Linked DNA regions of Alicyclobacillus sp. SO9. The protein of the gene in region 2 binds, or shares a complex with, the protein of the main gene of each other region. Links are inferred from orthologs where the notes say so. Each region holds a gene or a part of one and is shown on either strand. Other genes may lie near its edges.

What was found.
Region 1: the proteins of secY (region 2) and secG are in contact, whole or in part, in a crystal structure (PDB 5AWW), measured with the Thermus thermophilus proteins. The link is inferred for Alicyclobacillus sp. SO9 from one-to-one orthologs. Residues at the interface, in WP_096411648.1 of Thermus thermophilus: Leu14, Gln16, Arg17, Phe20, Ile34, Pro35, Pro37, Ile72, Arg108, Arg109, Asn112, Gln113, Arg116, Ile117, Ile120, Pro145, Gly146, Trp147, Phe152, Phe155, Val156, Val159, Thr160, Val162, Ala163, Gly164, Ala166, Leu167, Trp170, Glu173; in WP_223903268.1 of Thermus thermophilus: Tyr5, Ile9, Tyr12, Leu13, Ala16, Leu19, Val20, Val23, Leu24, Gln26, Glu27, Pro28, Gln30, Gly31, Ala32, Asp34, Leu35, Met36, Gly37, Gly38, Ser39, Ala40, Asp41, Leu42, Phe43, Ala45, Arg46, Val48, Tyr53, Thr56.

Annotation. Positions count from the first base shown.
Region 1 is NZ_CP066339.1:1,285,740-1,301,930, forward strand. Bases 7,060-10,022 are described here. They hold secG (preprotein translocase subunit SecG), read left to right. Parts: upstream 7,060-8,402; coding sequence 8,403-8,642; downstream 8,643-10,022. Other genes in these bases: eno (phosphopyruvate hydratase), read left to right, coding at 7,068-8,357; GI364_RS05740 (alpha/beta hydrolase), read left to right, coding at 8,844-9,566. Also shown: rpoN (RNA polymerase factor sigma-54), read left to right, coding at 1-49; GI364_RS05705 (sugar-binding transcriptional regulator), read left to right, coding at 1,048-2,085; gap (type I glyceraldehyde-3-phosphate dehydrogenase), read left to right, coding at 2,082-3,098; pgk (phosphoglycerate kinase), read left to right, coding at 3,340-4,524; tpiA (triose-phosphate isomerase), read left to right, coding at 4,598-5,362; gpmI (2,3-bisphosphoglycerate-independent phosphoglycerate mutase), read left to right, coding at 5,366-6,922; rnr (ribonuclease R), read left to right, coding at 10,920-13,589; GI364_RS05755 (MarR family winged helix-turn-helix transcriptional regulator), read right to left, coding at 14,767-15,255; GI364_RS05760 (cadherin-like beta sandwich domain-containing protein), read left to right, coding at 15,728-16,191. UniProt on the Bacillus subtilis protein: Involved in protein export. Participates in an early event of protein translocation.
Region 2 is NZ_CP066339.1:4,678,082-4,689,765, reverse strand. The notes cover bases 8,755-11,664. They hold secY (preprotein translocase subunit SecY), read left to right. Parts: upstream 8,755-9,527; coding sequence 9,528-10,802; downstream 10,803-11,664. Other genes in these bases: GI364_RS21810 (KOW domain-containing RNA-binding protein), read left to right, coding at 11,491-11,664; GI364_RS21815 (adenylate kinase), read left to right, coding at 10,828-11,478; rplO (50S ribosomal protein L15), read left to right, coding at 9,084-9,527; rpmD (50S ribosomal protein L30), read left to right, coding at 8,872-9,063; rpsE (30S ribosomal protein S5), read left to right, coding at 8,755-8,859. Also shown: rpsJ (30S ribosomal protein S10), read left to right, coding at 294-602; rplC (50S ribosomal protein L3), read left to right, coding at 666-1,298; rplD (50S ribosomal protein L4), read left to right, coding at 1,321-1,941; rplW (50S ribosomal protein L23), read left to right, coding at 1,941-2,225; rplB (50S ribosomal protein L2), read left to right, coding at 2,259-3,092; rpsS (30S ribosomal protein S19), read left to right, coding at 3,141-3,422; rplV (50S ribosomal protein L22), read left to right, coding at 3,447-3,797; rpsC (30S ribosomal protein S3), read left to right, coding at 3,805-4,470; rplP (50S ribosomal protein L16), read left to right, coding at 4,474-4,908; rpmC (50S ribosomal protein L29), read left to right, coding at 4,898-5,095; rpsQ (30S ribosomal protein S17), read left to right, coding at 5,123-5,383; rplN (50S ribosomal protein L14), read left to right, coding at 5,405-5,773; rplX (50S ribosomal protein L24), read left to right, coding at 5,857-6,177; rplE (50S ribosomal protein L5), read left to right, coding at 6,203-6,745; GI364_RS21855 (type Z 30S ribosomal protein S14), read left to right, coding at 6,775-6,960; rpsH (30S ribosomal protein S8), read left to right, coding at 6,982-7,380; and 4 more genes. UniProt on the Bacillus subtilis protein: The central subunit of the protein translocation channel SecYEG. Consists of two halves formed by TMs 1-5 and 6-10.

The DNA.
Region 1 (16,191 bases), 3.4 Mb from region 2 along the record:
TGACGAGATGCGGATTCCCGCATCGTCAAAACGCCGGCGGTTTGCATAGGTCTCATGGTGTCGGTCATAGGAGGAAGATAGGGGGAGATAGGGAGGGAGGCAGCAGGAGAGGTAGCAGGAGAGGTAGCAGGAGAGGTAGCAGGAGAGGTAGCAGGAGAGGTAGCAGGAGAGGTAGCAGGAGAGGTAGCAGGAGAGGTAGCAGGAGAGGTAGCAGGAGAGGTAGCAGGAGAGGTAGCAGGAGAGGTAGCAGGAGAGGTAGCAGGAGAGGTAGCAGGAGAGGTAGCAGGAGAGGTAGGTCCACGTTCACACATTGGACACAAATGCGGCTCCCTTCAGCTGGAAATGTGACGAGAGTGTGTCAGACGGGCGCCCGGGCCGGTCGTGCGGGAAAATAGCGATCCCACAAGTGCTTATATGGGATATGCCTCTTATCAGCTACAAAATAAGCTTGTCAGAAGTGCTTAAGTCCCCAAAATCACAAGAAACTCGGGCTTTGATCACCAATAAGCTCTTCTGAAGAGTCTATTTGTGTCACGGGTTACCGATGGTGGCGAATAAGCGCGTCTGGGATCTCTATTTTGTACTCGGGCACTCGGGCACTCGGGCACTCGGGCACTCGGGCACTCGGGCACTCGGGCACTCGGGCACTCGGGCACTCGGGCACTCGGGCACTCGGGCACTCGGGCACCCCGATTCCGATTCCGATTCCGATTCTGATTCTGATTCTGATTCTGATCCCGTTTACCTCAGTATTTGTAACACATGTTACAAATACTGGATGAGTTCTCGCCAGATTTTTAGTTGCGAAGCAAATCTAGGAGAGGTAAAATAACCCTAGCAGCGGTCACTTTTGCTATCAGTGGGACTAATTTTGTACCACCGGGACTACGAGAGTCCCTCGCCAGGCACCTCGCCGCGCACGCGCATGATACCTGCACGGCATCTGGATGATACTTGCATGGTATCTGCAGCAGATATGCAGCGACGGTGCCGGATATTTGGTTCCACACTGTGATGTGATTAGGACGTCGTGCAAGGAGGTTCGTCGTGAAGCCAGTGGATTTAGGCGCAATTCGGCGCGTTGTTCCAGAACTGATTGAAGATTTGCAGGCACGTGTACGCATCTTGCAGCGCGTGAAACTGCTGCAGCCTATCGGACGCAGAGGCTTGGCCGTCCAGATGGGTTTGACGGAAAGAGTGCTGAGGTCTGAAGTAGACGTACTGCGCCAGCAGGGACTGCTGGAATTTGCATCTGCAGGCATGTCTGTTTCGGATGAAGGCGAGAGACTTCTGGAACAATTAGATATAGCACTTGCTTCTCTTGATGGCCGAGATGCATTGTCAGGGGCATTATCGCGAATTTTAGAGATACCGCATGTGGTTGTGGTGCCAGGAGACAGCGACGAAGAGAACTGGGTAAAACAGACACTGGGTTATCAAGCTTCGCAGGAACTGGCTGCACGGTTGTCCAGGACAGATGTTTTAGCTGTGACAGGCGGAACCACAATGGCGGCTACAGCAAAGATGATGCCGCAACACGAATTTCCTTCTGTCAAGGTTGTTCCGGCAAGAGGGGGATTAGGCGAAAATGTGTCGCTGCAGTCCAACACAATTGCGTCGGAATTGGCAAAACAGCTCGGTGGGACTTCCATCATGCTGCATGTTCCTGATCAGCTGAGTCAAGACACATTTCACAGACTTGTCCAGGAACCGCATATTCAACAGCGATTGAGTGAAGTTAGGGACGCCACCTTTGTTCTCCACGGAATTGGTGACGCCATGAAAATGGCAAAACGTCGTCAGATGGACGACTCCGAAGTAGAAGTCCTAAATACTTCCGGAGCCGTGGCAGAGGCGTTTGGTTACTATTTTAACGCTTATGGCGAGACCGTTTACTCCATGACGACTGTCGGACTCCGGTTGGCTGATATCAATCACATTCGGGTCATAATGGCAGTCGCCGGCGGTCACAGCAAAGCGCGCGCAATGGCGGCAGCGGCAAAAGCTTATCGGATTGACGTGCTTGTCACCGATGAGGGAGCTGCCAAACAAATCATTCAGCACTATGGAGGCGATGAGCAATGACATTGAAAGTTGGAATTAACGGATTTGGACGCATTGGACGCAACGTGTTTCGCGCTGCTATGAATCGTGAGGATATGGAGATTGTTGCCGTCAACGACTTGACGGATGCAGAGACGCTGGCAATGCTGCTGGAATATGACTCTGTGCACGGCAGGCTTCAAGCTGATGTCCGGGCTGTAGAGGGAGCCATCATGGTGGATGGGAAGAAGGTTCAGGTTTTGGCTGAACGCGATCCCGGAAATCTTCCTTGGGGTAAACTCGGTGTCGATCTCGTTATCGAATCCACCGGCCGCTTCACTAAGAAGGAGCAGGCAGAAGCACATATTACCAAAGGCGGTGCCAAGAAGGTTGTCATCTCTGCACCTGCCAAAGGCGAAGATATTACCATTGTCATGGGTGTCAACGAGGATAAGTATGATCCTGCCAACCACCACGTGGTTTCCAACGCCTCCTGTACGACCAACTGCTTAGCGCCAGTAGCGAAAGTGCTGGATGAGGAGTTTAAAGTTGTCAAAGGCTTGATGACAACAGTTCATTCCTATACAAATGACCAGCAAATTCTTGACTTGCCCCACAAGGATATGAGGCGTGCTCGTGCCGCAGGACTCTCCATCATTCCAACGACGACCGGCGCAGCAAAGGCAGTCTCCTTGGTTCTGCCGCAATTAAACGGTAAATTGAACGGTATGGCTATGCGTGTACCGACACCAAACGTATCCATTGTTGACTTGACAGTGGAAGTCGAAAAGGATGCTACTGTCGAGAGTGTTAACGAGGCATTGAAAAAGGCAACGGAGGGAAGCTTGAAAGGCATCATGGGGTATTCCACCGAGCCTCTGGTTTCAAAGGATTACAACGGAGATCCTCGCTCTTCCATCGTAGATTCACTATCCACCATGGTGATGGACAACATGGTGAAAGTCTTGTCCTGGTATGACAACGAGTGGGGTTACTCAAACCGTGTTGTTGATTTGGCTGCATACATCGGAAGCAAAATGCCTGTCAACGTGTAATGTACATCCAACTCTGCAACTTTTGAGTCTGCAGAGGGTCTGATACAATAGAAGCCAATGGGGAGGATCCGCGTGTTCTCCCCATTTTACTGGGGAAAACACGTGATCTGCTGGTGTGACATTGATGTTGTTAAGGCATGAATGAAGTGCATGCACCCATGAACATGAACGCCGCCGTAAGGAACCACGAAAGACCGGAGAACGAAGCTCGTACGAGCCAAGGAGGCTTCTTTCCATGAACATGAACAAGAAAACGATTCGCGACGTGGACTGGCAAGGTAAGAGAGCGCTGGTACGCGTGGACTTTAACGTGCCGATGAACGGAGATACGATTACCGACGACACGCGGATTCGCGCCGCCCTTCCTACAATCCGTTATTTGATTGAAGAGGGTGCGAAAGTCATTTTAATGAGCCACTTGGGACGTCCAAAAGGAGAGCGGATGCCTGAGTACTCGCTGCAACCGGTAGCGTTGCATTTGATGGAGCTTTTGAAGGAAGCTAACGTCAAGTATGTGCGTGATTGTGTCGGCGACGATGCGGAGTCCGCGGCAGCAGCCATGGAAAACGGGGACGTACTGTTGCTGGAAAACCTCCGTTACCATAAAGAAGAAACTAAGAATGATGAGAGCTTTGCGAAGCAGTTGGCTGGTCTTGGCGATGTGTATGTCAACGATGCCTTTGGCACAGCCCATCGGGCTCATGCATCGACAGCTGGTGTTGCAGCGTACTTGCCAGCAGTCGCAGGTTTTTTGATGGAGAAGGAAATTGCGGTTATGGGGGAAGCGTTGGCTAATCCTGATCGTCCCTTTGCAGCCGTTATTGGCGGTGCCAAAGTATCTGACAAAATTGGAGTCATTGAAAACCTGTTGGACAAGGTCAACCAAATTTTGATTGGCGGCGGAATGGCCAATACGTTTTTGAAGGCTCAAGGTAAACAGCTTGCCCAATCGCTAGTTGAAGAAGATGCGCTCACTACAGCTTCTACATTACTCAAAGCGGCTGAAGCCAAAGGATGTGAGTTTTTACTTCCCACCGATTTGGTCGTGGCAGAGAGTTTCGACAAGAACGCTGCATACGAAACCTATGCCGTCGATGCTATGCCTGAACAGGGGATGGCTCTCGATATTGGACCGGAAACTGCCAAGCGCTACCAGTCCGTCATCGAAGCGGCGAAGACGGTCGTCTGGAACGGCCCCATGGGCGTCTTTGAAATGCCTTCATTTGCAGTGGGTACCAAAGCGATTGCAGAGGCTATGGCAAAAGTCGACGGGACTACGATTGTAGGCGGCGGAGACTCCGTGGCTGCAGTTGAAGAAATGGGCCTGGGGAACAAAATGTCCCATGTTTCAACAGGCGGCGGCGCTTCCTTGGAATTTCTTGAAGGCAAAGATTTGCCAGGCGTAGAAGCTCTTACAGACAGGTAATTGGTTCGGTTTTAGCTTGCATCCTGGTTTAGCACCAAAGACTCACAGGAAAAATTCAAAGGAGGACTGCTGCGTGGCGAGAAAACCTTTGTTAATGGGGAATTGGAAGATGAATAAAACCGTTGCAGAGGCTCGTGAGTTTGCCGAGCAACTTGGACAACAGTCGCAAAGCCTGTGCAACGATGCGGACTATGCTGTCTGCGCCCCTTTCACAAGCTTACATATTCTTCGTGTGATGCTGCCGGCCAATGTGAAACTGGGGGCACAGAACGTACACTTTGAAGAACACGGTGCATATACCGGCGAAATTTCCGCGTCTATGTTGAAAGAGTTTGAGACAGTCTATGTGTTGGCAGGTCACTCAGAACGCAGACAACTCTTTGGAGAGACCGACGAAATCATCGCCAAGAAAGTAAAGGCCATACTCAGTCAGCAAATGACGCCCGTGCTTTGCGTCGGTGAAGTGCTCGACCAACGAGATGCGGGGAAGACTTTGGATGTAGTTCGGAATCAGTTGAACAAGGGACTGGCCGAACTAACCGAAGCAGAAATAGGCCGCTGCGTCGTGGCTTACGAGCCAGTTTGGGCAATCGGCACAGGCCGTACCGCCACGTCCGAGCAAGCTGAAGAAGTCATAGCGGAGTTGCGCGCCGCTCTCCGTCAAAAAGTCGGTGCTACAGCAGACGACATTCGCATTCTTTATGGCGGCAGTGTCAAACCCGCCAATGTAGCTGAACTGTGCTCACAGCCGAATATTGACGGTGGACTTGTCGGTGGAGCCAGCCTGCAGGCGGATTCTTTTGCGCAAATGGCGGCTGAAATTTGTAAGGGGGTGTAACCCATGGACAACGCAGACTTTACACGTCAGAAGGCGCCTGGGACGAGCCCGGTTGCGCTTATCATCCTAGACGGCTTTGGCATGCGTGATACGGTCGTCGGAAACGCAGTCGCTCAAGCTAACAAGCCAGTTTTTGATGGTATCTGGAAGGAGTATCCGCACAATTATCTACGTGCCAGTGAGTTAGCTGTGGGATTGCCTGAAGGACAGTTCGGAAACTCGGAAGTCGGACACTCAAATATCGGGGCAGGCCGCATTTTATATCAGGACTTGACCCGTCTGAACGAAGATGTGAAGACAGGTGGATTTTACGAGAATCCAGTTTTGAAGCAAGCCGTCAACCACGCGTCGGAGCATAACAGCAGTCTTCATCTCTTGGGTCTTGCGTCTAACGGCGGCGTGCACAGTCATATCCGGCACTTGTACGCATTGCTAAAACTTGCAAAGAATAGCGGACTGAAGAAGGTCTATGTGCACGTTGTGACAGACGGCCGCGATGTATCTCCCACATCTGGAATCGACTTTGTACGCAATTTACAGCAACAGATGGATGAAATTGGTGTGGGTCAGATTGCGTCTATTGTGGGCCGGTATTATGCAATGGACAGGGATAATCGCTGGGAGCGCACCGAACTGGCATACAGAGCCATGGTTTACGGCGATGGCAAGAAAATGACAGACGCGGTTCAGGGCGTTCAAGAAAGCTATGATGCGCATGTGACAGACGAATTTATTAAGCCCATTGTCATGACAGATGAGAACGGCAATCCGGTGGGTCAAATCAAGAGTGACGACGCCGTCATTATGTTCAACTTCCGTCCTGACAGAGCAATTCAGATTTCTCGAGCTTTCACCAACGAAGACTTTCGCGAATTTGACAGAGGAGCGGATTCCCCTCATGTCTACTATGTTTGTATGACAAAGTTCAGTGAGTCCGTCAATGCAGACGTCGCCTACAAGCCCGTCAGTCTGGACAATACTATGGGAGAGGTCCTGGCTCAAAATGGACTAACCCAACTGCGGGTCGCAGAAACTGAAAAGTACCCTCATGTCACATTCTTTTTCTCGGGTGGACGGGAAGCAGAATTTCCTGGGGAAGAACGCGTTTTAATTCCTTCGCCCAAGGTCGCAACCTATGACCTGCAGCCTGAAATGAGCGCTTACAAAGTGGCGGATGCCGCAGCCAAGCGAATCAAATCAGGGGATATTGACGTAATGATTCTCAACTTCGCCAACCCGGATATGGTTGGACATACGGGTAGTCTGGAAGCTGCCATTAAAGCTGTAGAAGCGGTGGATACATGCCTTGGAACAGTCCTGGAGGCCATCGAAGAGCAGGGTGGGGTCGCCTTAGTTACGGCCGATCACGGTAATGCCGACATCATGATTGACGACAAGGGTGATGTCTGCACAACACATACCCTCAGTCTCGTACCGCTGGTGGTGACGAAGCGCGGTGTCACTGTGCAAGAAGGCATACTGGCAGACCTGGCTCCCACAATGCTGAAGCTCTTGGGAGTAGCACAGCCTGAAGAAATGACGGGCAAACCGCTGATTTAAGTAATAGCGCTGATTTAAGTAATGGCGAGGTAAGACCGGTATGGTGCAGATTCCGCCTCCGTGCCATAATAAGGGGCGGTACATAACCGGATAGTTGAGAAGGATGCAAAGGTCTTAAAAAATACACTGCGAAGGAGAATGCCTGATGTCCGAGATTTTTGATATTCATGCAAGAGAAGTCCTTGATTCTCGTGGAAATCCTACTGTAGAAGTTGAAGTTGAACTAGACAGCGGTGCTGTAGGACGTGCAATTGTGCCGTCTGGTGCATCTACGGGTGCCCATGAGGCTGTCGAGCTGCGAGATGGAGACAAGAATAGGTTCAATGGCAAAGGTGTGAAAAAGGCAGTTGCCAACGTGAACGAAATTATCACACCGGAGTTGGTGGGTGAAGAATCTACTGAACAAGTAGACATCGATGAAGCACTGATTGCTCTTGACGGAACCGACAACAAAGGAAAACTGGGTGCCAATGCGATTTTGGGTGTCTCCATGGCTGTTGCAAGGGCTAGCGCCGCAGAACTGGGATTGCCTTTGTATCGCTATCTTGGCGGGACGTACAGTAAGGTACTGCCTACACCCATGATGAACATTCTGAACGGCGGCAAGCACGCAGATAATACTGTGGATATCCAGGAATTTATGATTGTCCCCCATGGCGCAGAAAGCTTCCGTGAAGCACTGCGGATGGGCGCAGAAGTGTACCATAGTCTGAAGAAGGTTTTGAGTGCAAAGGGCCTCGAAACCACCGTTGGCGACGAAGGCGGATTTGCTCCGAATCTGAAAACCAATGAAGAAGCGATTGTGGCAATTGTGGATGCCATTGAGAAAGCGGGCTATAAGCCAGGAGAGCACGTCTCCATTGCTCTGGATGTAGCGTCTACGGAACTTTATGAAGACGGCAAGTACAACTTCAAGGGTGAGGGTGTCGTAAGAACAGCAGATGAGCTCATTAGCTACTACGAGTCCCTCGTGTCCCGTTATCCCATTGTCTCTTTGGAAGACGGTTTGGCCGAAGATGACTGGGACGGTTGGCAAAAACTCACCACGGCTCTTGGCAGTAAGGTTCAGCTCGTTGGCGACGATTTGTTTGTGACCAATACTAAACGATTAAGACAAGGCATAGAGTCTAAAGTAGGCAACTCCATTCTCATTAAGGTAAATCAGATTGGAACCTTGACAGAGACATTTGCGTGTGTTGATATGGCAACCAGGGCAGGTTACAGCTCAGTGATTTCGCACCGATCAGGTGAGACCGAAGACACCACAATTTCGGACATTTCTGTCGCACTGAATACCGGTCAAATCAAAACCGGTGCTCCAACCAGAACAGACCGAGTTGCGAAATACAATCAACTGCTTCGTATTGAGGAGATGCTTGGTGCCAGTGCCACTTATGCAGGTCTATCCACATTTGTCCGCTCGGCCAATTCGTGATAGACTTAATCTCACGTATGCGGGGACGAGTGGAGGTGACACGGGATGTTAACGGCTGCCAAGATTGTCTTGGTCATCCTATGTGTCTTGTTGATAACAGTGATTTTGTTCCAATCTGGACGAAGTGCAGGACTGTCCGGAGTCATCACAGGAGGTGCAGACCAGTCCGTAAATAGGAAGTCGAGAGGACTGGATTCCTTCCTTGCCAAAGTCACTGTGGTCATTGCAGTTCTGTTTTTTGCAACGACACTTTTTATTGCTTATATGTTTACGCACACACTCTAAGAGAAAGGCGTCGTCCTCGCAGGTCGGCGCCTTTCCTGCGGCTATTGTGGACAAGGCGAATGGCAGGTACATATGACGGTACATGCAATTTCTATTTGAACTGCAGGATTTGGAAATTGACGAGGATGGACGCCGGGAAGTACACTCGCAGAGTCTCGAGATTTCTTGTGTTCACAGGAACAACCGTGGGAGGAACGTAGCATGGGCAAAGACGCGTGTATCCTTGTGCACGGATTTACAGGGAGCCCAGAGGAATTAGAACCCTTAGCCAGTGTGTTGGAGAAATCCGGATACCAGGTTCTGTTGCCAGTTCTCGCAGGGCACTGCGGAACCAAGGAAGACCTGAAGAAAGCCACGGCTGTCGGATGGATACGGGGTGTAGAAGAAACCCTGAAGGAAGCTATGCACCAGTACGAAAAAGTACATTTAATCGGATTTTCTGCAGGTGCTATGGTCTGCGCAGTTTTAGCCGCAAAATACCCCGTTGAATCGGTCACCATGTTGGCTCCAGCAGTGTACTACCTTGGCTCAAAGCAAACGTTTCGAGAAATGGCCAACCTGATTAAGGCAACATGGAACTCCAATGGCTTCTCTCGTGATGACCTCAAAACGCGGATGGATAAAATGTCTCAGGTTCCTCTTAAGAGTGTTCAGCAGATGCGGCGCCTAGTCACCAGAGGAAAGGCAGCTCTTCCTGATATATCGCAGCCAGTGTGCATTATACAGGGCCGCCAGGACGAAATTGTAGAACCAAGAGGTGCTGAATACGCCCACGCGACCGTCTCTTCATTTATTAAAGAGATTCACTATTTAGAAAATTCCGGTCATATGCTTTGTCTCGAAGGAGACCGAAACAAGGTGCAACAGTACGTATTAGACTTCCTTGACAGTCTGCAAGTGGAGCAACAGCGGAATTCGTCTTAAGTTGACGTTGATGTTGTTAAGGTTGTCAGGACCGGATGGGTGCGGGCGTTAAGGTGAGGCAGTTGGAGTTAATACGGTTAGAGTTGGTGCGGTGAGTCAGGGAGGGTGCGGTTCAGGTGGGGCTGTTAGAGTTGGTACGGGGTGAGTTGGTGAGGGCGGTTTAGTGCCTGAAAAGATCCCTATTCACCGTAACGGCTGTGGGATTGTGATCCCAATGATCTCTAATGCCACCTTGCCGAAGAGATTAGTGTCATAAATGGACACTAATCTCGGCAGCGTCAAAAGGGTGCGGGGGTGTTAAGGAGCAAAGGGATCCCTATTTTGGAGGACCTGTTGGTGATAGTGATCGAAACCATCACTATTGTCTGGGAGGTATCAAAATAGGGAGCGAAACGATCACTAAGCCACAATCTTCCTCATATCTTCCTCATATCTTCCTTATATCTTCCTCATATCATTCCTCGAATCGAAGCAGTTTTCAATTTTCCACCAATCTCTAGTTGGAAGTTGCGTTCCTTTTTACCACATTAGCTTTTCGTCGATGTCATCAGAGACCGCGCACCGGCTCTGCTGTGCATCGAACTGGATGTAACAGTATTCAAAGTTAATAAATTCCTCTATTCTGCTCATGTCTTGTTCAAACCCGTTAAATCCTGTCGATCCCGCTGCCGTGGCAGGCTGGCAGGACTGGCGTGCGGCAGTTAGTGATCGCCGTAGTCCTTAATGGTGCTGGCCCAATGGGATTGGGATCTCAATGATCCTTAATGCTCCGTGCCCGGGAACGTTATTGTCATAAATGCTCCCTAATGTGGGAGACGGCAGAAAGGAGGGTAGGTAATAGGGAGCAACGGGATCACTATTCAAGACGGTCCGCTTGCAATAGTGATCGAATGGATCACTATTCTTTGGCGCGCTTAGTGATAGGGAGCAAAAGGATCCCTATCACTAAGCGCACTGGACAGGAGAACTGAGCCCGGACGAAGAACCTTAGAGCGACGCTCAGCTGCGTTCAGCACCATCTTCCTCCACTCCATTTCCGAAAGTGTATTTGTCCATGGCCAAACCCGCTCTTTGCTTTTTTGACATTATGGTATAAAGTGGACGCTTAGAGTATTGTCAAGCTGTGCCTGGAAACAATGATAGTAAGACAGCGCTGAAGACAGCAGTTGCTTGCTGCGCGAGTAATTGTAGACCCTTGTTGTAGAAGTAAGTCCAGTTGCTTACTGGGAAAGTAAATCCAGGTGATCTACTGGAGAAGCGACGGCGGCTGCTTTACTGGAGAAGTACAGCAATGACGGTGACGTCAAAGTACAGGGCTAGTTCAGGCCAGCGTGAAAGCGGGAGTTGAGTGTATTGTTTGACCGTGAAACGGTTTTGGAATTTATGAGGCACGATGTGTACAGGCCTCTTACCGTGCAAGAACTGACAGAGGAATTTCAAGTGGAAGCGGCAGATGACTTCAAGGAGTTTGTACGGCTTTTGAATGAAATGGAGGATAACGGAGACGTTGTCCGGACCCGAACCAATCGCTACGGTGTGCCGGAGCGGATGAACCTTGTGGTGGGCAAGTTGCAGTTGAAAGCACGGGGGTTTGGGTTTCTGTCACCGGATCAATCCGATGAAGAAGACGTCTACGTCGCTGCCACCGATTTAAACGGGGCCATGAGCGGTGACCGAGTGATGGTGCGCATCGAAAAGCGGGCCTCAGGGAATCTGCGCGAGGGCCAGGTGATTCGGATATTGGAGCGGGCTCAACAGCGAGTCGTCGGTGTTTTTACCCGCCATCGGAACCACGCCTTTATTGCACCCATGGACAGGCGGTTCCCTCAAGATATTTTCATTGACAAGGACGACATGGCAGATGCCCATGACGGCTATGTTGTCGTTGTTGAAATTACGTCGTTTCCGACCGTAACCAGGGGGCCGGCAGGCAGGGTTGTAGAGGTTCTGGGTCATCCGGATGCACCAGGCATCGACATTTTAGCTGTGGTTCGCAAGTACGGTCTGGAGGAAACCTTCCCTGAAGACGTTCTGACCGCTGCTGAGGAAATTCCCTTGGAGTTGTCCGAGAAGGATTACGAAGGCCGCAGAGATTTGCGGGATGAGACTATTGTCACCATCGACGGCGAAGATGCCAAAGACTTGGATGATGCCGTTCACGTGCGGCTTCTGGAAAACGGAAATTATTTGCTTGGTGTCAGCATCGCGGACGTCGGCTATTACGTGAAGGAGAACGGTGTGCTCGACAGGGAGGCTTTGAGCCGTGGTACCAGTGTCTACCTGGTCGATCGCGTTATTCCCATGCTCCCCCAACGCCTCTCCAACAACATCTGCTCTCTGAATCCTCACATTGACAGGTTGACCATGACCTGTGAGATGGAGTGGACACCTGATGCTGAGTTGGTGCGGCACGACATTTACCCAAGTGTCATCCGGACAACGGAGCGTATGACCTATACCAATGTCAAGAAGATTCTCGCCGATCACGATGAAGCCGCTCGCCAAAGGTACCGCCCGCTGATTCCAATGTTTGAGCATATGGAAAAGTTGGCGTTGGTCTTGCGGGGTCGGCGGATGAAACGCGGCGCAGTCGACTTTGACTTTGACGAAATCAAGGTTGCCGTTGACAACCTCGGGCGTCCTATCGATATTGCTCCGCGCCAGCGATCGATTGCCGAACGCATCATTGAAGAGTTCATGCTCGCTGCCAACGAAACCGTTGCAGAGCACTTCCACTGGCTCAATGTACCATTTTTGTACCGTGTTCACGAAGAACCGGATGTCAGTAAGATGTCCGAGTTCAACGAGTTCATCCATAACTTCGGTTATCACGTAAAGGGCGTCGGGAACGTTGTGCATCCCCGTGCACTGCAGGAAGTCTTGGATAAAGTGCGGGGCAAACGCGAGGAGCGGGTGATTTCAACCTTAATGCTGCGATCGATGCGGCAAGCTCGCTATGCACCTGACTGTACAGGCCACTTTGGTCTTGCTGCTGACTACTATACCCACTTTACGTCACCCATTCGTCGTTATCCGGATCTTATGATTCACCGGATTATGCGTGAGATTCTCACGAAGGGCAAACTGTCCGAACAGCGGGAAGAGCAATTGCATGAAAAGGTTGACTACGCAGCCCTTCGTTCCAGTGACAGGGAGAGGAATGCGCAGGATGCTGAGCGCGAATGTGATCAACTCAAAATGGTCGAATACATGCAGCAGCACCTCGGTGAAGAATTCGATGGTCTCATCAGCGGTGTGACTCAGTTCGGTTTATTCATCCAGTTGAAGAACGGTGTGGAAGGCCTGATTCACATCAGTTACTTGACCGATGATTATTATGTTTTAAACGACAGGCAGATGGCTCTGGTGGGTGAGCGAAACCGACGTGTTTTCCGCCTCGGCGATCCCGTTCGCGTCAAAGTTGCCGCCGCCAACAAGGAAGCCCTCACCATCGACTTTGAGATGATGGAGCATTACAGAGAAGGTACAATGGTCTTTGCATCAGGGCAGGCCGTCGTCGAATACGACGAAGACTTGGGTCCCGAAGACAGAGAGCGCCGCGTTGCAGAGCGCGAATACCTCTCGCGGCCCCAGCGTCCCGGCAGAGGCGGCCGAGGACGCGACAGGTCTGCACGAGGTAGAGACGACCGAGACAGGAACGACAGCAGAGGCGGTCGGAGTCGAAGCCAAGGAAAACGGAACGGACCCGGAACCCGCAAGGGCTCAGCAACCCGGAGAGCAGGCGGGTTTGGTGCCGGGGATGACAGCCGCACAGGCAGCAGCCAGAGCAGCAGTAAAGGCAGTAGCAAGGGCCGAAAAGGAAAGTATACCAAGACCAGGTATGGAAAAGGCAAGGGCAAAGGTAGAAGTAAAGGTGCCGTAGAGACTTTGGACCATGACGTTGATGGTGCAGTGCCCGGGACTTCAGAAATTGAGAGTAAAGCCAAGTCCAGCCAAAAGAACGGAAAAAAAGGCAAGAAGAAGCGTAAAAAGAGCAAGAGCAAGGCAGCCAAGTCAGAGTGAGCTCGTAAAAGCTTGTAAAGGCTTGTAAAGGCTTGTAAAGGCCGAAGTCACCTCAAGTTGCATGGTCGGGAACCAGGTTGACGCTTTTGACCATTCCGCGGTATAATTGCAACCCGCCCCGAAGGCCATGACTGACTGCGTCGGTCATGTCGCCTGATGACAGGGCGGAAAAAGCAGGAAACGACGGAACGAATTTAGACTGTCGTAAAGTCGCCGCATGATGTAGAATAGAAGTGTAGCCAAGCGCAGTAAGTACTGTGTGCTACGCGTACTTCGTGCAAGGCAACAAACAGGCATTACAGGAATTACAAGCACTACGGTGTTTAACCAGTTACCACTTGTGCTCGAGCTGTACAGCTATGCTGGTGTTATGCAGTTGTGTTGTGCAGTGACGTCGAGCCTCATACATGGGGGCGTTTTGGATTCGACGGGGATTGTTTGAGCATGAATGGCGGGTCGTGGGGCTGCGAGGCCACGTAAAAAACGCAGACCTAAATGTAACTGGCAAAGCAAAAAGCTTTACCTCAAACAGCAATTTAGCCCTAGCTGCTTAATTGTAGTTAGGCCATCACATTGAGTGTCGCCCGTGCACACGCTGTGATGCCAACCTAGCGGGATAGCTGACGGTAGATGTTCGCGGACCGCCAGCGAAAAATCGCGAACTTACTCATGGCGGAGCGTGTGCGTCCGCGTCGTCTGAGGACATCTAGTAGGCGTACTACACCCGTAGAAGTTCATGTGGCGAGGTCTTCGGACGCGGGTTCGATTCCCGTCGCCTCCACCACACGAAAGCACCCGAAAGGGTGCTTTTTTCGTGTGGTGGAAGGGATGAGGCAGAAAGGCCGCCACGGGTTCAGTCCCGCGCGGACGAGCGGTCTGTGCGAGGAGCACGGCATCTGTTTCAGTCCGCTAAGGTTTGCATCGTGGAGTTGGCGTCCGCAGGCAAAAATTAATGGAGAAACGGATATTCCCGTCGCCTTCACCAAGGACGTGCCAGTGCATTCATAACTCCACCGCAAGATACACGAACTTCATGCCAGGAACCGACCCGACTTATATCAATCTACTCCACATTCGTTCGATTATGGCTAAACAAACACAGACCAGTCCGCGATTGCAAAAATCGTCTATACGCTCAATGACTTTCAGCTAGTGTCTAACAGCCAATCATCTGGAACTACATATTCGTATCATCGAAAAACTCTAGCGCCAGCTTCTCGAGTTCGCCGAGTTTTCGGAGCAAGTCGTCCTCTTCAATCATCCGTATTACTTTTTGCAGGACATTCTGTTGACTCTTACTGAATTTGAATACATTCTGAACCATTGCTTCTCCTTGCGAACTGAGAGAAAGTTCGGTGATTCGGCCATCGTCTGGATAGGGATGTTTCTGGATAACACCCGACTTAACAAGTCCCTTGACTAAAGTGGAGACGGAATTGTGGGACAAGCTAGTGCGTTTTGCAAGTTGCGTATACGAGAGTCTCGAACTGCTGAGTGCCAGTGCCCGGACCAAATAGTACTGAGCTTCAGTTAGACCAATACTCTTGCCAACTTTGGTTCGGATGCGTTCCTGTACTTTACAATAACGGCGCATGGCCATGTATAACTGAAATGGTAAGTCAGAATCAGTCGTTGAAACATTAATTTGTTGGTCGACATCGGACATGAAAATATCCTCCAATCCTTATGGGGTAACAGGGCGACATCATGACATCAGAAAATCTGTATTGCATATCAACATATCGTCCTGTAACACCAGCCCGGAACCATTGACCATCTGATGAAGAAGGCGTCTTGTCCTAAGATCTCTACCTTGTCTTGTCATCTCCAATACAAGAATCCCAATTCATGTGTAGCCAACTCATTACGTGAGGTTATCAAATAAGGCTTATTACTAATCTCGTTTGGACATATGTCGTTATTGATATTTTATAGTATAATTGTGCATGTCAAATATGTTCAACTGGGGTCGAAAGTGGTGTAACAAGTGAAGAATCATATCTGCAATTCCTACCTCCCTATGTGGACCACTCCAAGAGCAAGTGTGGAATTACTTTCGTGATAATCCCCCAACGTGTTGGAATAACCCGATAACCAAGAACGGATAACGACGTGCACTCATTAAAGGGGAGAAAAATGTGAAAAAACGCAAGCATTGGCTACGAAGTGGTGCTGCTCTTATGGCAGCTGGGTGGGTGATGCTGCTTACACCTGCACCATCCGCTTTTGCAGGCACAACGGTTTCTGCGCCTACGCAGACCACTAATCTCGGTGGAAAAACATATTACGAAATCACTTCGGTTGGACAACTAGAATACATCGATGAGCACCAGACTTCTACGTGGTTGTCTCGGAACTATTTGTTGATGAGCAATATTGACCTCAGTGGTTACAACTGGGTCCCGTTTGGGAGCAGCAGTATTTCATTTACCGGCACATTCGACGGTGGCGGCTATACGATATCCCATGTAACCATCAATAATAAGACGTTTTATACAGGTTTCTTCGGTTATATTCTTAAAGCTGGAACTATTGAAAACGTCGGATTGACTAGCGTGAATGTAGCCGGTACCGGTTATGTCGGTGGGTTAGTGGGAGAAAG
Region 2 (11,684 bases):
GCAGCCTCTTTTGTGATTATGGGTCGCATGACAATGTTGGCCTGCCAATTGCAGTCAGAAATCCTGCGCTCACCACCCTCTGTGATGGCCGTAGCAATTCCCCCTCGTGAATCCTTATAAAATTTTATTAGATTCCTTGTAATCCACACAAATGTCTAGTATACTGTCGAATGTTGGTCTCTGACAGCGATGAGGCAGAAGGTTGCTTATGTGTCCTCAGCCATATGGGGCACCAATGAGGTGGTTTCTGCTGAGCATGTCCATAAAATTGGGCGACAAAGGAGGGAAAACATATGGCGAAGCAAAAGATTCGTATCCGGCTAAAAGCGTATGACCATCAGGTGCTTGATCAATCTTCGGAAAAAATTGTGGATACCGCGAAACGCTCGGGTGCGTTGGTTTCGGGGCCCATCCCGCTGCCGACTGATAAGCAGATTTACACCATTCTGCGAGCACCCCATAAATACAAAGATTCGCGTGAGCAGTTCGAAATGCGAACGCATAAACGTCTGATTGATATCTTAAATCCTACGCCGCAGACCGTAGATGCATTAATGCGTCTGGATCTGCCGTCTGGCGTTGACATTGAAATAAAGCTGTAGTGCCGCATGTGAGCGGAATAAGAATTGACATAGAAGTGTCTTTTGCTTCAGGGAGGTGCGATTATGAAGGGCATTTTAGGCCGTAAGCTCGGTATGACCCAAATCTTCAACGAAGAGGGCGTGGTTGTACCGGTAACGGTAATCGAAGCCGGGCCTTGTGTTGTTCTGCAGAAAAAGCAGGACAGTACAGATGGCTACTCGGCAATACAAATTGGCTTTGCAGATCAAAAGCCGAACCGGGCCACGAAGCCTGAGCAGGGTCATGCCGCTAAGGCTAACACTGCTGCGAAGCGGTATGTTCGCGAATTGCGCGGGGTGGACGTTGACGCGTACGAAGTTGGGCAACAATTAGGTGCCGACGTGTTTGAGAACGGAGACGTTGTCGATGTTGTTGGGACGTCGAAGGGTAAAGGTTATGCCGGCCCGATCAAACGCCACAACCAGCATCGCGGTCCGATGGGACATGGTTCAAAATACCACCGTGGTGTGGGTTCTTTGGGTCCGATTGCTCCTAACCGCGTCATGAAAGGCCAAACCATGGCTGGACGCATGGGCGGAGAACGGACAACGGTTCAGAATTTAGAGATCGTTCGAGTGGACGCCGACCGGAATGTGTTGCTCGTGAAAGGTGCCGTGCCTGGACCGAGGAACTCCTACGTAACCGTTCGAACGGCGGTTAAATCAATATCGAAGTAACGTGTGGAAGGGAGGAATACAGATGCCGAAAGTACCGATGTATAACATCAGCGGAGACCAGGTAGGCGAGTTAGAGCTTGATGACCGCCTGTTTGCGGCTCCGGTTCGAGAAGACTTGATGCACCAGGCGGTGTTGCAATACCTTGCTGGCCAGCGCAGCGGAACTCACAAAACAAAAGGACGCTCCGAAGTACGCGGCGGCGGCAGGAAACCTTGGCGCCAAAAAGGCACAGGACGAGCGCGTCAGGGCAGTATCCGCTCGCCACAGTGGAAAGGCGGCGGCGTGGTCTTTGGGCCGCAACCCCGAGACTACTCACAGCGAATTAACAAGAAGGTTCGGCGGGCGGCACTGTACAGTGCGCTGACCGCCAAGTTTGACGAGGGTAAACTGATTGTTCTTGACGAACTTAGCTTTCCTGAAGTCAAGACGAAGCAGGTTATTTCCCTCATGGGGCAGTTTTCGTTGGAACAGGCTTTGATTGTGGATTCCAGCTTGCAATCCAACACACAGCTGTCGGCTCGAAATCTGCAAAATGTTAAATATACCGTGGCTCAAAGTTTGAACGTTTATGAGCTGCTTAAACACTCCCATATCGTCCTGACCAAGGATGCAGTGGAGAAAGTTCAGGAGGTGTTCGCGTAATGGATCCGCGTGACCTCATTAAGCGCCCGGTTATCACGGAGCGCTCCAGTGACCTGATGGAACAAAACAAGTACGTGTTTGAAGTGGATCGGCGTGGGAATAAAACCGAAATTCGCCAGGCAATCGAGAAAATCTTCGATGTCAAAGTGGCGAAGGTGAATACCATCCGAGTGCCTGGGAAACTAAAGCGGGTTGGCAAAAACGTAGGTCGCACTTCTGAAAGAAAGAAAGCCGTTGTTACATTGGCCGAGGATTCTAAGCCCATTGATTTCTTTGGTGCTTAAATAGGGATTTTGTAATAGAAGGAGGTTATCTCGGTGGGCATCAAAAAGTATCGTCCGACTTCACCGGGTCGTCGGTTCATGTCTGTCTCGACATTTGAAGAAGTCACGACCGACCGACCGGAAAAGTCCTTGCTGGCACCGCTGAAAAAGCGAGCCGGACGAAACCATCAAGGCAAACTTACGACACGCCATCAGGGCGGTGGTCATAAACGCCAGTACCGTATGATTGACTTTAAACGTAATAAAGACGGCGTACCTGCAAAGGTTGCGACAATCGAATACGATCCAAACCGTTCGGCGCGGATTGCGTTGTTGCACTACGCGGACGGCGAAAAGCGTTACATTTTGGCTGTGAACGGGATGAAAGTTGGAGACAAGGTTGTCTCGGGCACCGGAGCAGACATTCGTCCTGGGAACGCGTTGCCGCTATCTGCTATTCCTGTAGGTACTGTTGTGCACAACATCGAATTGAAGGCTGGCCGCGGCGGGCAACTAGCGCGAGCGGCAGGCGCGGCTGCACAGTTGATGGCGAAAGAAAAGGGCTACGCTCAGGTTCGTCTCGACAGCGGGGAAGTTCGGTTGGTGCGTCTCGAGTGTCGGGCAACCATCGGTCAAGTAGGTAACCTTGATCACGAGAATGTGAACATTGGTAAAGCCGGCCGGTCACGGTGGCTGAATAAACGCCCGACGGTCCGCGGTTCTGTCATGAACCCAGTAGACCATCCGCACGGCGGTGGTGAAGGCCGCGCTCCGGTTGGCCGCAAGTCGCCAATGTCGCCTTGGGGTAAGCCGACGCTTGGTAAAAAGACGCGCAAGAAAAATAGTCCGACAGACAAGTACATTGTTCGTCGCAGGAAGAAAAAATAAAAGTTGTTCTAGTACCTAAGCTACGGTATCACGAGAGGAGGTTTTGAGATGAGTCGCTCCTTGAAAAAAGGTCCGTTTTGTGATGACTATCTGATGAAGAAAGTTGAAACCATGAACTCCAGCGGGCAAAAGCGTGTCATCAAGACGTGGTCTCGCAGGTCCACAATTTTTCCGCAGTTCGTGGGACACACATTCGGAGTTCACGACGGCCGCAAGCATGTGCCGGTATACGTATCTGAAGACATGGTAGGACATAAGTTGGGTGAATTCGCTCCTACCCGAACTTTTAAAGGGCACGCAGGAGATGAAAAATCCTCGCGTTCACGGTAGTGAATGATGAAAGGGGGAACAAGCATGGAAGCGACACAAACACGTGCGCGGGCGAGATACATTCGTATTGCGCCCAGAAAAGCGCGCTTGGTTGTAGATTTGATTCGCGGTAAAGAGGTTGGGCAGGCTTTCGCCATTTTGAAGCTGACACCTCGCGGAGCATCGCCTGTAGTGGAAAAGGTGTTGCACTCTGCAGTATCGAATGCCGAGAATAATCACAATATGGACGTTGACAATCTGTATGTTAAAGAAGCGTACGTAGATCCGGGTCCGACCCTGAAGAGGTTCCACCCGCGTGCTCAGGGTAGAGCATACAGCATCATGAAGCGTACGAGTCATATCACCGTGGTTGTTGCGGAGAAAAAGGAGGGATAAAGCCGGCATGGGTCAAAAGGTCAATCCAGTAGGAATGCGCATCGGTGTAATTCGCGACTGGGAATCCAAGTGGTTCGCCAGCAAGAAAGACTATCAAGATTTGCTGCATGAAGACCTGAAGATGCGGGGATTTATCGCCAAGAAACTGAAGGATGCAGCTGTAGCGTCAATCGACATCGAGCGTGCTGCCAATCGAATCAATGTTGTGATTCACACAGCGAAGCCAGGAATGGTGATTGGTAAAGGCGGCTCGGAAGTAGATGCATTGCGCAATCAACTCAATGCTCTGACAGGGAAGAGAGTCCACATCTCCATTTCGGAGATTAAGCAACCCGACTTGTCTGCACAATTGGTAGCGGACAACATTGCCAGCCAGTTGGAACGCCGGGTGTCTTTCCGCCGCGCGATGAAGCAAGGCATTCAACGCAGTGTGAGAGCAGGAGCGCAAGGAATTCGCGTTCAAGTATCGGGTCGCCTTGGCGGCGCTGAAATTGCACGTACAGAAGGTTATTCAGAGGGAACAGTTCCTTTGCACACTTTGCGTGCAGATATTGATTATGCACTATCGGAAGCCCATACCACCTATGGACGTATTGGTGTGAAAGTTTGGATATACCGCGGAGAGATTCTCCCGCAACGGAACAGGAAGGGCGCCGAGGAAGGGGGTAACTAATCCATGTTAATGCCAAAGCGCGTTAAACACCGTAAAGAGCATCGGGGACGCATGAAGGGTAATGCCAAAGGCGGCACAGAGGTGACCTTTGGAGAATTTGGTCTGCAGGCCCTAGAAGCCTCTTGGGTCACGAATCGCCAAATCGAGGCCGCGCGTATTGCGATGACTCGTTACATTAAACGTGGCGGGAAAGTTTGGATTAAGATTTTTCCGAGTAAACCAGTTACACAAAAACCTGCCGAGACTCGGATGGGAAGCGGTAAAGGTTCACCGGAGAAATGGGTAGCAGTTGTGAAGCCGGGTCGAGTGCTGTTCGAGTTGGCTGGCGTAAGTGAGGAAGTAGCGCGAGAAGCGATGCGTCTTGCTGCACATAAGCTGCCAATCAAAACGAAGTTCATTCTTCGTGAGGAAGTAGGTGGTGAGGCTGATGAAAGCTAATGAACTCCGCGACTTGTCCAACGAGGAAATTGAGAGCCGAGTGGACCAGTTGAAGGACGAGTTGTTTAATCTCCGTTTCCAGCTCGCCACCGGACAGTTGGAAAATGTGATGAGAATTCGTCAAGTACGAAAAGATATCGCTCGTGCCAAAACCGTACTAAAGGAACGCGAACTAGGTATTGGTTAAATCTGAGTAGCGAAAGGAGGCGTTTGTGTGGAACGGAATTACCGCAAAGTACGGACAGGGAAAGTGGTCAGTGACAAGATGGAAAAGACCATCGTTGTAGCGGTTGAAGAAAACGTGATTCATCCATTGTATGCGAAGACGGTTCGCAGTACGAAGAAGTTTAAGGTGCATGACGAGAACAATGAAGCACAGAAAGGCGACACCGTAAGAATCATGGAAACTCGTCCGCTGAGCAAGGACAAACGCTGGCGTTTACTAGAAATCATCGAAAAAGCTGTTGTGATTTAACGGTCGAGAGGAGGAAAGACCATGATTCAGCCTCAAACCAGGTTGACTGTTGCGGATAACACTGGTGCAAAGGAAGTAATGTGCTTCCGTGTACTCGGAGGATCGAACCGTAAAACGGCCAATATCGGCGACGTCATTGTCGCTTCTGTGAAGAGTGCAACACCCGGGGGCGTTGTTAAGAAGGGTGACATTGTCAAGGCCGTTGTGGTGCGTACGCGCCGCGGTCTCAGAAGGCCTGACGGATCTTACATTCGCTTTGACGAGAATGCCGCAGTCATTATTCGCGACGACAAGGGACCCCGAGGTACGCGTATCTTTGGGCCTGTTGCAAGAGAACTTCGCGAACGGGATTTTATGAGAATCATTTCACTGGCTCCCGAGGTGCTCTAGTGCCTTGGACCAACGAGTATAAGGAAACTTGCGAGCGGGCATTCCAATCAATTGCCCGGCTTGGCGAGGAGGTGCACTGACAAATGCCGAAAGTACGCATTAAAAAGGGAGACAAAGTTGTTGTTGTCGCTGGTAAGGACAAGAGCAAGAAGGGCAGTGTCCTACAGGTTTTCCCGAAGGAATCCAGGGTTCTTGTTGAGGGAGTGAATGTGGTGAAGCGCCACACAAAACCCAATGCTGCAAATCCTGAGGGCGGTATTTTGGAAAAGGAAGCCCCGATTCACATTTCTAACGTAGCAGTAGCCGATCCCAAAAGCGGAGAGCCTACCCGTGTTGGATACAAGGTTTTGGAAGATGGAAAAAAAGTTCGCTATGCCAAAAAGTCTGGCGAAGTGATTGACTAGTAGCCAGGTGAAAGGAGGCAATACATTGACTCGCTTGTACGATTACTACAAGACGCAGGTAGCTGGAGAATTGATGAAGCAGTTTTCCTACGATACCGTAATGCAAGTGCCGAAGATTGAAAAGGCAGTTGTGAATATGGGTCTCGGTGAAGCTGTACAGAATCCGAAAGCAATAGATGCAGCCGTGGGTGACCTGCAACTGATTACAGGTCAAAAGCCAATTGTTACACGGGCGAAGAAGTCGATTGCTCAGTTCCGTGTGCGGCAAGGGATGCCGATTGGGGCGAAAGTGACCTTGCGCGGTGAGCGGATGTACTATTTTCTCGATAAATTGATGAACATTGCTTTACCCCGTGTCAGGGACTTTAGAGGAGTTTCCCCGAAGGCCTTTGACGGACGAGGAAACTATACTTTGGGACTGCGCGAGCAGTTGATTTTCCCCGAAGTGGAGTATGACCAAGTTGATAAAGTCCGCGGCATGGAAGTTGTAATGGTGACGACTGCCAACACAGATGAGGAAGCGCGAGCTCTCCTGACATTAATGGGCATGCCGTTTCGGAAGTCTTAAGACAAACCACTGACAGGAGGTTTGATGACGTGGCGAAAAAGTCCATGATTATAAAGGCCCAAAGAAAGCCGAAGTTTAGCACGCGGGGATACACTCGTTGCAGAGTATGCGGTCGTCCGCATTCGGTTATACGCAAGTTTGGAATCTGCCGTATCTGTTTCCGTGAATTGGCCTATAAGGGTCAGTTGCCCGGAGTTAAAAAGGCCAGCTGGTAGAGGGAAGGAGGTTTTCGAGATATGGTGATGACGGACCCAATTGCGGATATGTTGACACGAATCCGCAACGCCAACTCGGTGGGACACGATAAAGTTGAAGTACCTGGATCGAACATTAAGAAGGCCATTGCCGACATCTTGAAAAAAGAGGGCTTTGTCCGAGATGCGGAATTTATCTCCGATGAGAAGCAAGGCGTAATTCGCCTGTTTTTGAAATATGGCAAGAACCAGGAAAAGGTTATAACAGGACTCAAGCGCATTAGTAAGCCAGGCCGACGTGTGTATGCATCCCATGATAATGTGCCCCGCGTATTGGGCGGACTGGGGATTGCAGTGCTTTCCACGTCCAGCGGCATTATGACGGATAAAGAAGCTCGGAAGGCGCGCGTTGGCGGAGAAGTACTCTGTTACGTGTGGTAACCGCTCAAGATTGGAGGTGTAAAGATGTCACGGATTGGAAAGAAACCTGTAACAATTCCATCGGGTGTTGAAGTTGGATTCGAGGGTAACGAATTGACAGTGAAGGGGCCAAAAGGTACCTTGACAAGGACGATTCACCCTGAGATGAAGGTGGTCGTGGAGGGCCAGGTGCTCACTGTCGAGCGCCCAAGTGAAAGCAAAAAACACCGGAGTTTACATGGCACTACACGCAGCGTCATTAACAACATGGTTGAAGGCGTAACGAACGGATTCACCAAACGGCTGGACCTGATGGGAGTTGGGTACCGTGCCGCGAAGAACGGGGCTACGGTGACCCTGTCTGTGGGCTATTCACATCCGGTGGAACCCCAAAAGGTGGATGGCATTGACGTGGACGTCCCGTCACCTACCAAACTGGTTGTAACAGGTATTAACAAGGAATTGGTGGGAGAATACGCTGCCAAAGTACGTGAGATTAGGAAGCCTGAGCCGTACAAAGGCAAGGGAATCAAATATGAAGACGAAGTTATCCGCTGCAAGGTCGGTAAAACTGGTAAGAAGTAATTTTGCAGCAGAGAAAGGAGTGACTCCCCGTGATTACAAAAGAGGATCGCAATCGCTCAAGGCAACGGCGGCACCTGCGTGTGCGTAAGAATATCTCTGGCACTTCAGGCCGTCCCCGCCTTAATGTATATCGTTCCAACAAGAATATCTACGCTCAAGTCATTGATGACGCCGCAGGGCAGACTCTGGTCAGTGCTTCTACGCTAGACAGTGAACTGAAGGACGCTGTCAAGAATGGCGGCAGCATCGAGGCCGCTAAGTTGGTAGGCCAATTGGTTGCCAAACGTGCTGTGGAAAAAGGAATGACTTCTGTTGTTTTCGATCGCGGAGGCTATCTATATCACGGACGGATTCAAGCATTAGCGGACGCAGCGCGCGAAGCGGGACTGCAATTTTAATCGAAAGGAAGGTGTCTCTGTGCTCATCGATCCAAATCAACTTCAATTGAGTGAACGCGTTGTAGCTGTGAACCGCGTTGCCAAGGTTGTCAAGGGCGGTCGTCGGTTCTCCTTTTCAGCACTGGTTGTCGTCGGCGATGAAAATGGCTATGTAGGTGCTGGACTGGGCAAGGCCCAGGAAGTTCCTGAGGCCATTCGCAAAGGCATTGAAGATGCAAAGAAGAACCTTATCCAGGTACCCATGAAGAACACCTCAATTCCTCATGAGACCGTTGGTCGCTTTGGCGGCGGACGTGTTCTGATTAAACCGGCACCGGAAGGAAGCGGAGTGATTGCAGGCGGACCCTCCCGTGCGGTACTGGAATTGGCCGGGATTAAGGATATTGTCACGAAATCCCTTGGTTCAGCGAACCCAATCAACATGGTTCATGCTACGCTGGATGCGCTAAAGCAATTGAAACGTGCGGAAGAAGTGGCTCGTCTGCGCGGCAAAACTGTAGAAGAAATTTTCGGTTAAGGAGGAGCAGAGATGGCGAATAAATTAGCTATTACCTTGAAGCACAGTCCCATCGGCCGTCCTCAGAATCAGCGTGACACAGCTTACGCCCTGGGCTTACGGAAGCTCCAACAAACCGTAGTTCGAGAAGATACGCCGATTATTCGCGGGATGGTTAATCGAATTAAGCATCTTGTTGAAGTTAGCGAGGTAGCTGGCGAATAAAAGACAAGGAGGTGTCATTCTTGCAATTACACGATTTAAAGCCTGCTGAGGGTTCGAAACACAGCCGCAAGCGCGTGGGACGCGGAACGAGTTCAGGAATGGGTAAGACTTCGACCCGCGGACACAAGGGTCAATGGGCTCGCTCCGGCGGTGGTGTAAGGCCTGGTTTTGAAGGTGGACAGACGCCGTTTTTCAAGAGACTGCCGAAGCGCGGCTTTTCCAATGCCCGCTTTAAGAAGACGCTCGCAGTGGTCAATTTAGAGAGATTAAACGAGTTTGAAGCGGATACCGTTGTTACTCCGGAACTTCTGAAAGAGCGCCGCATGGTGCGGGAACTGCTTGATGGAGTGAAGGTGCTTGGGTCCGGTGACTTGAATGTAAAACTGACCGTTCGCGCCAACGCCTTTTCCGGAGCAGCAAAGGAGAAGATTGAGGCCGCTGGTGGCACCGTCGAGGTGATATAGGTGCAGACTTTCCTAAACCTGTGGCGACTAAAGCACCTGCGCAGACGTCTGTTCTTTACTCTGATGGTCGTTGCGATTTATCGCATCGGGAGCTACTTTCCTGTCCCGGATATGAACACGTCGTTGCTAAGTAACTCGCAGAACGCCCTGTTTGATTTGCTGAATATGTTTTCCGGCGGGGCGTTCTATCGCTTTTCCATTTTTGCGATGAGCGTTACGCCGTATATTACAGCGTCAATCATCGTGCAGCTACTGCAGTCCGGCGTTGTCACACGGTTCGAGGAATGGCAAAAAGAGGGCGAGTCAGGCCAAAGAAAACTCACGCAGGTGACTCGGTATCTCACAGTGATTTTGGGATTCGTGCAGGCCTCAGCTCTAACATTCAACTTTAGCATGCAACACCTTTTGTATAAGGAGAACTGGTGGTGGTACGCCATCATTGTGGTGACGCTCACTGCCGGGGACACGCTGTTGATGTGGTTTGGTGAGATGATAACGGAGAAGGGCATCGGTAACGGTATCTCCATTATTATCTTCATCAGTATCATTGCACGATTGGGACAGTTGGGGCAGGAAGTTGCCCAGAAGTGGTTTGTCGGTCACTCCTCTGATTTGTTTATCAGTATCTTGAAAGTGGCAATAATGGTGGCTGGCATTATTATTATCTTTGCCTTGATTGTGTACATTCAACAAGCAGAGAGAAGGATTCCAGTGCAGTACGCCAAGCGGGTGGTAGGACGGACAGTCTACAGCGGTCAACAGACCCACATACCGCTTAAGGTAAATGCTGCAGGTGTGATTCCCGTCATTTTTGCAGTATCACTCTTAATGCTGCCCTATGTACTTTCAACATACTTTTCTAAACAGGGTTGGGCTGAGTTTATCATGACGTATCTGTTTCCCAACTCAGCTTGGTACATTGGCGTAGAGGTTGTTTTGATTATCGCCTTTACCTTCTTCTATACTCATGTGCAGATAAATCCAGAGCAGCTGGCAGAGCAGTTGCAGAAGAATGCCGGGTATATTCCGGGTGTCCGCTCTGGATGGGAAACAGAGGAGTATATCATTAAGGTCATCAATCGCATCACAGTGCTCGGAGCGCTTTTCCTAGGCTTCATTTCCGTGTTGCCGTTTCTTTTGCTTTCGGGAGTTGGACTCAACCAAGTGTATCTGGGAGGTACGTCACTTCTGATTATTGTCGGTGTTGCACTACAGACGCTGCAGCAAATGGAAGGCCAGTTGCTACAGCGTCATTACCGCGGGTTCATCCGCTGATTCAGAGGTTCGAGGGGGATATTTGATGCAGATAATTTTGCTGGGAATGCCGGGTGCTGGTAAAGGAACACAGGCGGCGCAAGTCCGCGATGAGTTTGGAATACCGCACATTTCCACTGGAGACATGTTTCGCGCTGCAATTGCAGCTGAGACGCCCCTTGGTCTGGAAGTAAAGGAATATCTGGACAGCGGTAAGCTAGTGCCCGATGAGTTGACCATTCGTGTCGTGAATGAGCGCTTGTCACAGGATGACGCGAACAAGGGGTTTCTGTTGGATGGATTCCCCCGAACACTGGCTCAGGCACAAGCCCTTGATGAGAGTCTGGCAAAGATGGGGAGAACACTGGATACTGCCCTTTATATCCATGTCCCGCAAGAAGTTCTGTTAGCCCGCTTGACAGGACGGCGTATCTGTAAATCCTGCGGAACTACGTATCACCTTGTCTTTCAGCCGCCTGTAGAAGCAGGCGTCTGCGACAAATGTGCCGGTGAACTGTATCAGCGTTCAGACGATACGGAAGAAGCGGTGAAGACCAGGTTGGAGCAGTACTCACAGACAGCGCCTTTGGTGGATTATTATCGCAATCAGGGTGTGTTGCAGCAAGTGGATGGCCAACAACCGATTGATAAGGTCTATAGTCAAGTGAGGAGTATTCTCCTCAAGTTACAGGTTTGAGGTGAGTGGTTGGTGAAGCACATTTCGCTGCCTGAAATTGGCCATATCGTGGAAATCACACGCGGACGCGACGCTGGATTGTACGCAGTCGTAATCGGGCACGTTCCTGATAGATACGTGCTGTTGGCGGACGGCGACGTGCGCAAGGCTGATACACCGAAGAAGAAGAATGTGCTGCATGTGAAGCTCACACCACACCAAATAGA